2 regions of the Bacillus sp. 0209A genome follow, and region 1 is predicted to be linked to the other one. Evidence: a T-box and tRNA genes for the amino acid it is inferred to sense, from the RefSeq annotation. Region 1 holds a T-box; the other holds one or more tRNA genes.
What was found. The T-box of region 1 lies ahead of glyQ (glycine--tRNA ligase subunit alpha). A T-box ahead of a tRNA ligase gene usually reads a tRNA of that ligase, here a tRNA-Gly.

Region 1 (7,705 bases):
TCTTGACCTTCTTTTGTATTTATTAACAAATGATGGTAAAATTTCTTCAAGAGTTCATGAACCTCTGCCATTTTTTGTTCTCCAGAAGATTCTGGCCGGGCTCCCGAATGAACTGTTATATCATCTGGAAAATCAATTTGGTATTTGTCAGCAAGGTGAGAAACCGCCTCAGCAAAAGAATAACCTTCCATCTGCCTTAAAAAAGAGAAAACATTGCCGCCCGCTCCGCAGCCAAAGCAATGAAAAATCTGTTTGTCGGGCGATACGGAAAACGAAGGTGTGCTTTCTCCATGAAAAGGACAGAGTCCAAAGTAGTTTCGGCCTTGCTTCTTTAATTGAACATAATCACCTATGACTTCAACGATATCTGCCGACTTTTGCACCTGATCCACAATTTCATCTGGTATCCGATTTCCCATCTTATAACACTCCGTCGTACATTATTCGATGCTTTAGTGCAAAATCCCTTCATCGTTCGACAGGATTTTTTGCAGCAGTGTAATAAATCGTTCTCGATCTTCTTTATTTAATTTTTTAGGCCCTTTGGCGTATATGCCTTTTTTTCTTTGTTTACCGGAAAAATGACGGCTCTCAAGAGCAAAATCAATCGTATCTTCTTTGTAAAGACGCCCTCTTTCCGACATAACTGAGACATTTCTGTTCAGTAGCAGGGATGCTAATCCGATGTCCTGCGTCACAACAATATCTCCCGTTTTCACGTGATTTGCGATATATAAATCAGCAGCTTCTTTATGAGGATCAACATATTTCCATATTTCTTCCTTGCTTCTGGAAAGCTGATAATGTTCAAATGAAGCGACAAAAAGAACTTGAACGTCATAATCGGATGCTGTTTGTAAAATTTCATCTTTTACCGGACAAGCGTCAGCATCGACAAAAATCGTCTTTTCTTGTTCATTAAGAAGAGTAATTCTCCATCCCTCCATTAAACTCCTGCATAAAAGCAAGCAAAATCGCACATCCTTTAGATCATTGCGGATGTATATGAATTTGTCGAAAAATTTCCGGGAGAAATTCTTGACATCTTACCCATAATAGTTTATTCGTATCACACGAACCTTAAACCTAAAATTAATCATTTTATCACAATTTTTTATTATAATACAAACTTCCCAAAGATGCTATTGTTTTTCATTATTCCCTTTTGGCATAGCCAAAAACCCAGGATAGAGCGTCCTGAGTTACATGTTTTTTGTTTTGAGATGATGAATAATATTCGCTGTTTCTTCAACCGCTTTATTTGAAACATCCACAACCTGGCATCCGATCCGGTCCACAATCTTTTCGAAATATTCCAGTTCCTCTTTGATTCTGTTGATATTTGCATAGATCGCTTTGTCATTAAGTCCGAGTGATTTTAACCGTTCTTTTCTGATATGATTCAGTTTATCCGGGCTGATCTTTAAACCGATGCATTTTTTCGGATCGACGTTAAAGAGTTCTTCCGGCGGGTCAACCTCAGGAACAATCGGAACATTGGCAACCTTCAGGCGCTTGTGGGCGAGATATTGAGACAGCGGTGTTTTAGACGTTCTCGATACGCCGATCAAAATGATATCTGCTTTTAAAATCCCTCTTGGATCCCGTCCATCATCGTATTTAACTGCAAACTCGATGGCCTCCACTTTTTTGAAATAGTCTTCATCAAGCTGGCGCACCCGCCCTGGTTCGTATTTCGCTGTTAAACCGTAGGCCGTTTCCATTTTATCAATTAACGGGCCGATAATATCATAATATAAAACATTTGCTTTTTCCGCTTCTGCAATCAAATATTCTCTTATTTCCGGCACCACGAGTGTAAAACAAATAATGCCGCCGTCTGCCGTGGCGAGTGAAATCACTTCATTGATCGTGCCTATATCTTCAACATAAGGAATTCTTCTGACATGTGTATCGTCCGCTGACCCGTTAAATTGGCTGAGTGCTGCTTTTACTACCAATTCAGCCGTTTCACCGACAGAATCTGATACGACATAGATGATGCGGTTATTCATATTATCCCCCCGTTAGTTTGCGATGTTATAGGATTTCATTTTCTGATAAACTGACAAGTATTTTTGTCATATTCGTTTTTGTCACTCTGCCGATCACTTCAAAGCCTTTATCGGTATCTTTGATAACAGGCAGTGCATCAATTTGTTTTTCTATCAAGTGCTTTGCAATGTCCATCACATAATCCTCGCGTCTGCAAACCGTAATGTTCGGCATCCTTGTCATGATGATATGAACAGGGACAGATGTAAGCTCCTGCTGGCCAATGCTCGCTCTCAGCAAGTCTTTTCGTGAAAGCACACCGACTAAAACAGCATCGCGGTCCACCACAAACAGAGTACCTACATCTTCTAAAAACATGGTGCAAATCGCATCGTACACAGAAACGTTTTCGTGAATCACAACGGGGATAGATTGAAAGTCTTTCACCTGAAGCTTTTTGAGTTTATCTGCCAAAAGCTGGGTGCCGGTTTTCCCTGTGTAGAAATAACCGACTCTCGGGCGCGCCTCGAGGAATCCTGACATGGTGAGTATGGCTAAATCCGGACGCAATGTTGCCCTGGTTAGGTTCAGCTTTTCTGCAATATGCTCCCCTGTAATCGGCCCGTTTTCTTTTACAATCTGCAAAATATGTTCTTGCCGTTTATTTAGTTCGATCGTACTCACCACCTTTTCACTTCATATCTATGTAAAGAAATAATAATCCATATTATATCGTAAATATCTTGTAATCAAACAAAAAAACTTATAAATGGGGAAAAGACGATTACCGATCACACAGCAACCGCCTTTTCTATCTTTATTTTACAATAAGGGCATTCATATTCGCAAAGGACTTGATCTCATCCGCCAAGCTTATCATTTGCGCTAAACGGTTTGCCTTTAATGTCTCGTTATGTGCTATAACCATTGTATGGTCGAAGTAAGCATCGATTGGTTCTTTTAAGGCTGCAAGTGAAGCAAGCGCCGCCTCGTAATCTTTTTTGCTGAAGTTTTCCTGCAGGTTTTGCTTCGCTGTTTGGTAGGCATCAAACAGGTTTGCTTCGTATTCATTTTCAAACAGATCAGGCTGAATGTCTCCGCGGACTCCTTTTTTGCTGATAGAGATGACTCGGCCTAATGCTTCCGCTGTTTCCTTAAAGCCTGGTGCACCAAGCTTTTGTTCCAGCACTTGTGCTTTATGCAGCGCTGAGTACGGCTCAAGCTTAGAGCTTTCCAGCACGGCGTCGATGACATCGTGTCTGATTTGTTCAGCATTCAAGACATATTTCAGACGCTGAGTGAAGAAATCCAGCAGTTCATTTTCTTTTTCCGTTTGTACGAAAGTAAGCAGCTCTTCAAACGAAATTCCCCAGTTGCGGTCAAGAAGAATCGCAACAATACCGCTCGCTTGGCGGCGCAGGCCGTAAGGATCCTGTGAACCAGTCGGAATTACGCCGATAGAGAAGAATGAAGCGATTGTATCCAGCTTATCCGCCATTGCTACAACAGCTCCGGTGAAAGTAGAAGGCGTTTCTCCGCCTGCTGATCTAGGCATATAGTGTTCGTTTACTGCCGCAGCCACAGCTTCATCTTCTCCAAGCATTTTCGCATACTTTTCACCCATAATTCCTTGAAGCTCAGGGAATTCGTATATCATATGTGTGACAAGATCGAATTTAGAAATTTCAGCAGCCCGCTTCACATGTTTTAATGTATCTTCATCAGCCTGAAGACGGACGGCAAGCTTCTCTGCGATTGCAGTGACTCTTCTGACCTTATCAGCAAGAGAACCAAGCTCTTCATGGAAAACAATGTTCTCAAGCTTCTTCACATTTGCATCAATGTTTAATTTCTGATCTTCCTTGTAGAAGAATGAAGCATCAGATAAACGCGCGCGCAGCACTTTTTCATTGCCACGGGCTACATTTTCGATCGCGTGGCTGTTTCCATTTCGGACTGTGATAAAGTGAGGCAGCAAATCACCGTTTTTGTCTTTGACAGGGAAGTAGCGCTGATGCTCTTTCATTGTCGTGACAAGCACTTCCTCAGGAATTGTCAGAAACTCAGATTCAAATGAACCGTAAAGAGCTGTCGGGTATTCTACTAAATGATTCACTTCATCAAGAAGGTCTTCGTCTACTGGAATGTTCCAATTGTTTTCTGCGGCCATCGCTTCCAGCTGAGATTGAATCATATGTTTCCGGATGTTAGGGTCAGCGATGACATGCTGTTCTTTCAGCTGCTCTTCATAGGAAGAAGGTGATTCAATTGACACTTCATGTCCGAGGAAACGGTGTCCCTGTGTTGTCCGGCCAGACTCAACGTTTGTGATCGAAAATGGAATGACATCCTGTCCAAATAAAGCGGCAATCCATTTGATTGGCCGGATATAACGCAAATCTTCATTTCCCCAACGCATGTTTTTCGGGAAGTGCAAGCTCGTAACCAAACCGCTCAGTTCCGGCAGAAGCGACTTCGTTTCTTGTCCGGCTTGGAATTTTTGCACAAATACATACTCTGTGCCTTTTACTTCTTTGATGTACAGATCTTTCACGTCTGCGCCTTGGCCTTTTGAAAAGCCGATTGCCGCTTTTGTCCAGTTCCCGTCTGCATCAAGAGCAATTTTTTTCGCTGGCCCTTTTGCTTCTTCTTTTATATCATCCTGCTTTTCTGCTACATCCTTTACGAATACAGCTAGACGTCTAGGTGTATTGAAGAGCTTCACTTCACCGTGAGTGATATTTTTTTCTTTTAGCCAGCCTGTCAGCTTCTCTCCGAGCTGAACCATGCTGTCATTTAAAAAGCGCGCCGGCATTTCCTCTAATCCAATCTCTAAAAATAAATCCTGTTTACTCATGAGAAGCACCCTCCCCTTTAAGCATTGGGAACCCTAGTTTTTCTCGTTCCTCATAATAGGTTTTTGCTACTTTTCTCGCTAAATTCCGCACTCTTGCGATATAGCCTGTCCGCTCGGTAACTGAGATCGCACCTTTGGCGTCAAGCAGGTTGAAGGTGTGCGAGCATTTTAGCACATAGTCATATGCTGGATGAACAAGCCCGTTATCCATTTGTTTGATCGCTTCTTTTTCATACGTGCTGAACAATTGGAACAGCATATCGACGTCTGACGTTTCAAACGTATAAACGGAATGCTCGTATTCCGCCATCATGAATAAATCTTTTACTGTGAACCCTGACGTCCATTCCAAGTCGAACACATTCTCTTTATCCTGGATATAAGACGCGAGACGCTCAATTCCGTACGTAATCTCTACAGAAACTGGTTTACACTCTAGTCCTCCGACCTGCTGGAAATACGTAAATTGTGTAATTTCCATTCCGTCAAGCCATACTTCCCAGCCAAGACCCGCGCAGCCTAAAGACGGGTTCTCCCAGTTGTCTTCAACAAAGCGAATATCATGCTCAAGCGGATCAATTCCAAGAGCGCGCAAGGAATCTAAATACAGCTCTTGAATGTTATCAGGAGACGGTTTAATAATGACCTGAAACTGATGATGCTGATACAGTCTGTTCGGGTTCTCCCCGTAGCGGCCGTCGGCAGGCCGTCTGGAAGGCTCTACATAAGCCACTTTCCACGGCTCAGGGCCGATACTGCGCAAAAATGTATACGGGCTCATCGTGCCGGCCCCTTTTTCTACATCGTAAGCCTGCATAAGCACACAGCCCTGACTGGACCAATGCTGCTGCAAGGTTAGAATCATGTCTTGAATATTCATTTCAAGCACCTCCACTTTACTTTTCCTTTATCAGATGACTGCGGCGGCAACCAAAAAACTCCCGTCTCTATGCTTGCCAGCCGCAAACATAGGGACGAGAGTTCTCCCGCGGTTCCACCCTAGTTGCTGAGATCAAAATCCCAGCCTCTTTTTTTGAAATTGCTCAAGAATGCCTTTCGTTGCGTGCTCATCCCTTAGCTTACACCGCCCTAAGGTCGCTTTTATGAGGTAAACGCAAGTACTTCTTTCTCTCACTGCAACATATTTTATAATAAATGATCATATAAAAAGATGGACCAGATGTCAACTTTTGTTTTCACCCATAAGATGTTTCATGCTCTCCATTTGATCTAAAAAGCGCTTTGATTTTAAATATAACCCTGAGTATTCTTCATAATATAAATCAATCACTTGCTTCAATTCAGCTTTTGTTTCCTGTTTTAAGGAGACATTGCCCAGCCTTGATAGATCGAAGTAATAAAACAGTCTCAACAGCCTTGCCGTTTGCGGTTTAATCGGAACCCTGTAAGGATCTTTTTCAAAACAGCGGTGGCAAATAAAACCGTTATCACGGATAGAAAAATGAAAGCTCCCATCCTGGCTTTTACAATGCACACAGTGATTGAGCTCGGGATACAGCCCCATGACACCGAGCATTTTCATTTGAACGATAAAGATGATAACATCCGGGTCTGTTCCTTCGTTCAGCTGTTTAAGCGATTCTAAAATAAATTCAAACAAATAAGGGTTTGGCTTTTTTTCTTCAGTGCCTCTGTCGACTAACTCGGTAATATATGCAGCATATGCTGTTAAAAACAAATCTTCCCTGATGCCTCTCATGCTGAGGATCATTTCACCCTGCTGAAGTGTTCCGAGGCCGGTTGTTTTTTGCATTAAGAATGAACCATACAAAAAGGGCTGGCTGACTGCTGATAAACGGCTGTTCGTTTTTTTGGCGCCTCTTGCCATAACACCTACTTTTCCGTGTTCTCTTGTCAGTAAAGTAACGATTTTATTCGTCTCTCCGTAATCATTTGTGCGAAGAACGATTCCTTCACATTTTGTCAGCATTTCCGCACCTTCCTAAAGCAGGAGCGGCCAAGAGGTTTATAAAATTGGATAATCAAATCGGGCTAGCTCATCTTCTAGTTCTTCGGGTCTTTCTATGTTCTCTTTTTCCAGTTCTTTAAAAAGAAGATACGTATCAACATTTCCTGTTTGAGAAAATACGTTCCAGGTAAAATTCAACACAAGAAACCCACCTTTCTGTAGTTAAACTAGCTTACCTAAACTCCAAATTCTTACCTTTATCTTGACCTGATGTCCTCCATTTCATGTTAAACAAAATTTGTTAATGTATCCCTGATCCTGTGAGATAATGACACAGCTAGAGATTAATATTCATCCTCTTTAAAGCCAAAATCGCGCAGCTGGGACATTTTATTACGCCAGTCTTTCTGCACTTTGACCCATAATTCAAGGTAGACACGGGAGCCTAACAATGCTTCAATATCCGCTCTCGCTCTTTTTCCGACCTCTTTCAGCAGGCTTCCTTTTTTCCCGATCACAATGCCTTTCTGGGAATCCCGTTCGACCACAATCGTCGCCGCTACGTGTACAGAACCATTGTCCTGCCCTTTGATTGATTCGATGGCCACCGCAATGCTGTGCGGGATCTCTTCTCTTGTCAAATGCAGCACTTTTTCCCTGATGAGTTCGGAAATGATAAAGCGCTCCGGGTGGTCGGTTACCTGGTCACTCGGATAGAATTGCGGTCCTTCCGGCAAATACGCTTCAATCTGAGTGAGCAATGTTTCGATATTATTTCCTTCTAGAGCAGAAATCGGAACAACTTCCTTAAAAGGATAACGTCCGCGGTATTCGTCAATTAACAGTAGCAACTGATCGGGATGAATTTTGTCAATTTTGTTTACGATTAAAAATACAGGCGTGGACATATTCTGCAATTTCTC
Region 2 (7,705 bases), on a different contig from region 1:
ATACAGTTGACCGTAAGAAATCGATGTTTTTTCAAGTAATTCTTTTTTAGAGATTAATTGTTCTTCCATAGGTCCAGCTCCTTCGATGGATTCATTGTAACATAACACTGTTACGTTGTTAAGCCCAAATACAAAACAAAGCATCCCTAATAACATAAAAAACCCGCCCATCATTGATGAGCGGGTTTTTTCACTATTTTAAATCACGGTAATTTTGCTGGCGCAATGCTTCATAAATAAGAATCGCCGCGGTATTGGACAGGTTTAATGATCTGACGTGCTCTGTCATCGGAAGACGCAGGCAGCGGTCCATATTATTTTGAATTAAATCCTTTGGCAAACCGCTTGTTTCTCTTCCGAACACGAAGAAATAATCTTCGTCAAGCTCAGTGTAATCAAATGATGTATGAGGCTGCTGACCGAATTTCGTAATAAAGAAAAACTGGCCTTTTTGATATGCCTCAAACAATTCTTCCAACGAATCATGATAGACAACGTTAACAAACTCCCAATAATCGAGCCCGGCACGCTTCAGCATTTTATCATCTGTTGAAAAGCCGAGCGGACGAATCAGGTGGAGCGTTGTATTGGTTGCTGCACAAGTACGTGCAATATTCCCTGTGTTAGCGGGAATTTCTGGTTGATATAAAACGACATGTAATGCCACAATGTTCACCTCTGTTTTTCTTATCCGCCCATCATTATATCATTAATTATGCTTTTGTCGTATCATCAACGATATGAAAAAAGGCATATCGTATTGACGGCGTATATGCCGTAGAATCCTCATACGACCAAAATCTCATCCGGCTGTCATACGACTGGGCGTTAACAAGCGGCATATTGCCTTTGTCCTTCGCCACGACAATCGTTGTATGATTAAACCGGCCGTCTCCTTCAAAGTCATAGCAAATCACATCACCCGGCACCAGTTCTTCCGCTGATTTCACCCGCACCGCACGCAGGCCGGCCTTTGAATTCGACAAAAACATTTTCATAGAATGAGCCACCGTCCAGCTGTAGCTCCATGAACTTTGTTTCATCCACCAGCCTGACCCTCTGTTTGGATGGCCGCGCATCGGTGCGTCTCCCGCATGAAGACACTGAGAAATAAAATTCGTGCAGTTATCGCTGAAATTTTTATAAGCCGGGTTGCGCTTGTTCCAAAATTTCTCGGCATATTGCACAGCACCGAGACGATCGTATTGAAATGCCCTGCCAAACGCTTCTCTTTCCTCTTGAGAATAGTCAATAATGCTGGTCCCTTCATGAAATCCAGCCGGCTTTTTCTCAATTTCCTGATCACTAATTAAAATGTGATCATAAAGGAAAGCCACCCGCTCCTCTATGTGCTCTTCCATATACAAGCTGTCGTCCTGCTCCTTACACACGTATTCATAATGGATGGTATACATCATGCAGGTCGTTCCGTCATCCTCAATCCGCGCATGACCGATGACGGCCTTCGCTTTCGCTTTTACGATATCAACTTTACGCTTTTCCAGAAGCTTCTTCTTTCGCTCCATGACTTCTAGGTCTCCGACTTCAGACTCCTGTCTCATAGCATGCCCGTTCACCAAATAGCTCAGCCGCTCCTCCGCTAATTGTTCTAATATGTGCTTCAAGCTCACCCCACCCGCCATACTTTGTTATAGAGAAAAAACACTTGGATGCATCTCAAGTGTTTTTGCCTTCTGTTCTATACGTATGTCAGGACAGGCCTTGTTTAGTCATGCCAGAAGCTTTTAGCAACTCAATTCCTTTTTCAATTTCCTGATTTGCCTCTTCATCCTTCTCTTTTTCCAACGCTTTTTCAAGCTCTTCCGCGTATGCATGGTCTCCGATTTTACCGATCGCCCATGCAGCTGTTCCTCTGATAACAGGACGCGGGTCCTTATGCATCAGTTCCGTCAATTCAGGCAGTGCGGAAGCATCTTTAAAATGGGCAAGGGCGAGAATGGCGTTTCTCTGAATCGGTTTCTTCCCGCGCCAAGAACCTGAAACATGTCCGAATTTCTCCTTAAATTCCCGGTTGCTGATGGTTAAGAGCGGCTTCAATAACGGCTTAGCAATCTCAGGATCAGGCTCCATTTCCGGATGAAGATGAAAGTCCTTCCCTTTATTAAGAGGACACACCGTTTGGCACGTATCGCACCCATACAGACGGTTTCCGATCTTTGTACGGAATTCATCAGGCAAAAATCCTTTCGTCTGGGTCAGAAAAGAGATGCAGCGCTGCGCATTCAGCTGTCCCGGATTGACCAGTGCTCCCGTCGGGCAGGCGTCCAGACATTTCGTGCAGGAGCCGCACATGTCTTCAATCGGCACATCGGGTTCAAAAGGTATATTTGTGATCATTTCCGCTAAATACACATAAGAACCATACTCAGGCGTTGTGATCATACAGTTTTTCGCGCTGAATCCGATACCCGCACGCTCCGCAACCGCCCGATCAGATAATTCACCTGTATCGACCATTGACTTGGTTCTGATATCCTCATGCTTGCTTCTCAGAAATTCCTCCAGCAGATCGAGCTTTTCCCTTAGCACATCGTGATAGTCTTTGCCCCAGGAGGCTCTGCAAAAAATGCCCCTGCGCTCAGTTCTCGTGCTTCTCGGCGCATCCTTCATTCTAGAAGGATATGCGAGAGCAATCGCCACAATTGATTTCGCTTTCGGCAAAAGCAGCTTCGGCGTCACCCTTTTCTCGATATCCGGCTCTTCAAAGCCGGAGAGGTAGCCGAGTGATTCTTGAAGAATCAAACGGTCTTTTAAACTGTCAAAAGTATCAGCGGTCGTAAAACCAATCTTGTCCACGCCAATGCTTTTCGCGTATTCAATTAATTCTTCTTTGAGCTGATAAATGTTCATGCTTTGCACAGCCTCCTTTCTTTGTGATAAAACGATACAGCGTTTATAATAGGTTGATATCCCGTATCTGGAGTGAATGCTTGTGAATATCAAACTTGATTCTGTTATTACTGAACGTGCGCCCGGCTTACACGCGGCGGCTGTGATTTATGAGAATATCGAAGTTGGTTCCTCTCCGCAAATGCTGAAAGGCAGGCTTCGCCTATTTCAAGAATCCTTGTTTTTTGATTATGCGGACGGCGGAATATCCGATGAACCCTTCGTCAAGGAATGGCGAGAACTTTTTAAACAGCTTACCCCTTCATTTGAGGGAGAAACAACTCCAATGGAGGACATGCTGATCCCGATATCCAAAGAACAATTCCTGGAAAGCAAGGATTCAGCCCATGACACCATCGATTTTTTCGCATTAAAATATTCTCTGCCCATTATGATTTATGACGCCGGAAAGCTTCATGAGCCAGTCCGAATCTCGTTGGGAGAAAAAGAAAACATCCTGCTTTTCTCTGATGAAAACGGCATATTTGGCGATTTCAAAAACAGCGTCAATCGCTTTCCCGTTACTAACGAGACCAAGAACATGCTGCAAATCATCTTTTTCCCGCCATCCATAAAAAAAAGCAGCGCTGTTAAACTCTTATCATCATTAACGAAAATGTTTGAACAAATTCACGGCGGCGCCCATACAGTACATTGGCTTACGTAAAAGAACACAGATAATGTGTTCTTTTTTACATAAAAAAACGCAATACTTCGTTTATCTAAGAAACGAAACACTGCGTTAATAACGTATGTATGGAGCGGGTGATGAGAATCGAACTCACGACATCAGCTTGGAAGGCTGAGGTTTTACCACTAAACTACACCCGCATTTGTGATAGTCAGTAACAGTATTGCTCTGACTTTTTTTATATTACACGTTTATTGATTTTTCGTCAAGGGAGTATAAAAATTTTGTCGAAAAAATGTTTTCTTTTTGTAAAGTTGTTAAGTTGCATTTACATAATGTTAAATATACTATACAATATAATCAAATGAGATTGTGAAGGGGACAGACGTCATGATGAAAAATAAAGTGAAAGAGCTGAGGGCGCGTTTGGGCTATTCTCAGGAAAAACTCGGAGAAACAGTCGGCGTCACAAGACAAACGGTGGCAGCTATCGAAAAAGGCGACTATGTTCCCTCACTGTTGTTAGCACTAAAAATCTGCAAAGCTTTCTCCATGAAAATGGAGGATGTCTTTTGGTTAGAGGAGGAATACTAAGATGAGCATGAAAACAAAAGCAGCTTTTCAACTAGTTTTGTTTGGCCTTGCATGCTGGACGCTGATTGCATACTTTAAAGCCTCTGAAGGCATAGCGGCCTTTTCCCGTACAAAGAGCGGCGAGATGGTGTTTGAATTAAACCTCACTCCCTTTATTCTGTTTATTGCGGCGGCTGCGGTTTATATGTACTTGCATAAGAAAAGCCGTCCTGCCCGAAAGCAGCTTCTCCTGCCTGATGAATTTGAAGAGCAGGATGAAAGAGAGCAGATGATGACGGCAAAAGCATGCCGCGCGTCTTATATCGCCGTCTATTTCTCGCTTCCTGCCGCAGCGGTTCTTCTCATTTTTTATCCGCTTTTTCAATCGCATATTCCGTTTTTCCCAATTATTATTGTGTTTATCATCATGATCATCCAGCACCTATCCTACGTCATCGCTTTCAAGAAAAACGAAAAAAACTCCGGCGCGCTGTAATCGGCCGGAGTTTTTTCTTACCAGCTCGCTTTTTTCACACCGGGAATCTGGCCTTTATGAGCCAGCTCCCTGAAAGCGATTCTGGACATTTTAAACTTCCTCATATATCCTCTCGGGCGCCCTGTTACCATGCAGCGATTGTGGAGCCTTCCCGGTGCCGAATCTCTCGGCAGCTTGCTGAGTGCCTCGTAATCTCCTTTTTCTTTCAGCTCGCGTCTAATATCAGCGTATTGTTCAACAAGCTGCTGGCGTTTTAACTCTTTTGCCACTTTTGATTTTTTAGCCAAGTCACATAGCCTCCTTTTTAAATCGAAATTATTACGATTTAAAATGTATCACGCACGATTCAAAAAAGCAAGTATACCGCTTTGTAAAACAGACGGCCTGAAGCCGCCCGTTTCTAATGATGCAATTCCACATAATACAGTAGCGCATCTTGATGCTTAATGAGCTCTTTTTTGTGTTCAGAGGTGTGCATTGGTTCGTCAGTCCCTTTAATACTGCTGCCGATCAATACAGGTTTTTCGAAAGAAATCGGTTCAGCCGACGAAATCTTCTGAGTCACTCCCTGTGCCGCGCTATCATCACGCCGAAACGACGAATCAGCCGCAATATTTCCTTGTTTATCCACAATTCCAAAATGAACGGTGCTCAGTTTATTCTTACCTTCTCCCTCCTCATTCTCAAAGCAAACAAATTGTAATGAATCGGGTTTTTCCTCCGAGTAATCTGCACTTACCGGTCCAATGGTTTCAAGAAGTTTTCCATTTTGATAATGCTCTATATACATTTCAGCTCCAGAAATGCTATCGCTGATATTTGCGACCTCGGCAGTGAAGGTTTGTGAGGCTGCAACATCCATTCTATTTTTTTCGAGATCTGACATATCCGCCTCTTTGATTTCCATTTGTTTTGTATCTTCGCATGCTGACAGCATAGCAATCAGGCAAATGATTGTTGTGCTTATCAATGTTTTCAGAAAATCAGCTCCCTTCTTTACATATCATACCATGTGTTCAAGTGCTGTGTTTTACTTAAACCGGCGCCTTATTGGCAGAAGCAAAAGCCAAGTAAGTCTGCAAAATAAACACTTTTCTAAGTGAGGATACCAGTCATAAACCAACTCTAATTAAGCGAGATTTTGTCTGCCTGTTTATCACTTACTCTGCTTGTTTCGCAAATAGAAAAGAAAAAATCATTACCACACAAATTTTCATTGTTTTAAAGACTGTTATGACAGGGGTTTATCATCATTTTCAATACTAGATATCGCTTAATAGAGATAACTATTTTATAATGATTATAAAATAATATTGACTTTTTACTTAGAGATGATATTATGTTCTTATAAATTCCAAGAGGTGATCACATGAGTTCAAATAAACTGACAACTAGCTGGGGCGCCCCGGTTGGAGATAACCAAAATTCAATGACTGCCGGTTCTCGCGGACCAACTTTAATCCAAGATGTACACTTACTCGAAAAATTGGCCCATTTCAATAGAGAACGTGTTCCTGAGCGTGTTGTTCACGCCAAAGGAGCAGGCGCTCACGGATATTTTGAAGTAACAAACGATGTAACAAAATACACGAAAGCCGCTTTCCTTTCTGAAGTCGGCAAACGCACACCGTTGTTCATCCGTTTCTCAACAGTTGCCGGTGAACTTGGCTCGGCTGACACAGTTCGCGACCCGCGCGGATTTGCCGTTAAATTTTATACTGAAGAAGGAAACTATGACATCGTCGGTAACAATACACCGGTATTCTTTATCCGCGATGCGATTAAGTTCCCTGATTTCATCCATACACAAAAAAGAGATCCAAAAACACACTTGAAAAACCCTACAGCTGTATGGGATTTCTGGTCACTTTCACCCGAATCGCTTCACCAAGTGTCGATTCTGATGTCTGATCGCGGGATTCCTGCGACACTTCGCCACATGCACGGCTTTGGAAGCCATACATTCAAATGGACCAATGCCGAAGGCGAAGGCGTATGGATTAAATATCACTTTAAAACAGAACAAGGCGTGAAAAACCTTGATGTTAATACCGCTGCAAAAATTGCCGGTGAAAACCCAGATTATCATACAGAAGATCTTTTCAACGCGATAGAAAACGGTGATTTCCCCGCATGGAAACTATATGTGCAAATCATGCCTTTAGAAGATGCAAATACGTATCGCTTCGATCCGTTTGATGTCACAAAAGTTTGGTCTCAAAAAGACTATCCGTTAATCGAAGTCGGGCGTATGGTGCTTGACAGAAATCCAGAAAACTACTTTGCAGAAGTAGAACAAGCTACATTCTCACCTGGAACACTTGTGCCCGGTATTGATGTTTCTCCTGATAAAATGCTTCAAGGCCGGCTGTTTGCTTATCATGATGCACACCGCTACCGTGTTGGCGCAAACCATCAAGCGCTGCCAATCAACCGCGCACGCAACGAAGTGAACAATTATCAGCGTGACGGACAAATGCGCTTTGATAACAACGGCGGCGGATCTGTATATTACGAGCCTAACAGCTTCGGCGGCCCGAAAGAGTCACCTGAGGATAAACAAGCAGCATATCCGGTAAAAGGAATCGCTGACAGCGTAAGCTATGATCACAACGATCACTACACACAAGCCGGTGACCTCTATCGTTTAATGAGCGAGGATGAGCGTGCCCGCCTTGTTGAAAACATCGTAAACGCCATGAAACCGGTAGAAAAAGAAGAAATCAAACTTCGCCAAATCGAGCATTTCTGCAAAGCCGATCCTGAATTCGGAAAACGCGTGGCTGAAGGCCTAGGATTGCCGATTAAAAAAGATGCTTAAGAGATGCAAAAACCCGCTGTGCAATTAGCGGGTTTTTTATTTAGTTACGCACTTCGTATGCTTCATATCAATTTCCTCCATGGGCATCGCACTTCATAACCTCTCGTTTGTTTTCAAAATCAGAGCTTAAACGGCAAAATCTTATTCCCATTAATACAAAAAAAGGCCCTTATCTAAAAGATAAGAGCCTTCGGTGCCCCGATCAAAAATGCTGAAATTAGTTCACTGGCAATCTTTTATTTGTAAAGCTGGCTGCCTTGATTTACAAATTCTT

Region 2: it encodes a tRNA-Gly, which carries the amino acid that the T-box ahead of glyQ (glycine--tRNA ligase subunit alpha) is inferred to sense. The anticodon was not compared.

Annotation. Positions count from the first base shown of each region.
Region 1 is NZ_JBAIZV010000003.1:456,587-464,291, forward strand. Features, by position in the region: gene dnaG (DNA primase) at 1-419, opposite strand, end outside; gene V6D44_RS13100 (YaiI/YqxD family protein) at 453-947, opposite strand; gene V6D44_RS13105 (pyruvate, water dikinase regulatory protein) at 1,203-2,015, opposite strand; gene ccpN (transcriptional regulator CcpN) at 2,041-2,679, opposite strand; gene glyS (glycine--tRNA ligase subunit beta) at 2,813-4,852, opposite strand; gene glyQ (glycine--tRNA ligase subunit alpha) at 4,845-5,732, opposite strand; T-box leader at 5,820-5,996, opposite strand; gene recO (DNA repair protein RecO) at 6,036-6,803, opposite strand; gene V6D44_RS13130 (YqzL family protein) at 6,840-6,983, opposite strand; gene era (GTPase Era) at 7,127-7,705, opposite strand, start outside.
Region 2 is NZ_JBAIZV010000001.1:1,112,427-1,120,131, forward strand. Features, by position in the region: gene V6D44_RS05065 (YhbD family protein) at 1-69, opposite strand, end outside; gene trmL (tRNA (uridine(34)/cytosine(34)/5-carboxymethylaminomethyluridine(34)-2'-O)-methyltransferase TrmL) at 194-676, opposite strand; gene V6D44_RS05075 (amidase domain-containing protein) at 714-1,643, opposite strand; gene queG (tRNA epoxyqueuosine(34) reductase QueG) at 1,711-2,871, opposite strand; gene V6D44_RS05085 (B3/B4 domain-containing protein) at 2,954-3,577, shown strand; tRNA gene V6D44_RS05090 (tRNA-Gly) at 3,668-3,741, opposite strand; gene V6D44_RS05095 (helix-turn-helix transcriptional regulator) at 3,935-4,135, shown strand; gene V6D44_RS05100 (hypothetical protein) at 4,137-4,610, shown strand; gene rpsN (30S ribosomal protein S14) at 4,628-4,897, opposite strand; gene V6D44_RS05110 (hypothetical protein) at 5,011-5,547, opposite strand; gene katA (catalase KatA) at 5,980-7,431, shown strand; gene thiC (phosphomethylpyrimidine synthase ThiC) at 7,668-7,705, opposite strand, start outside.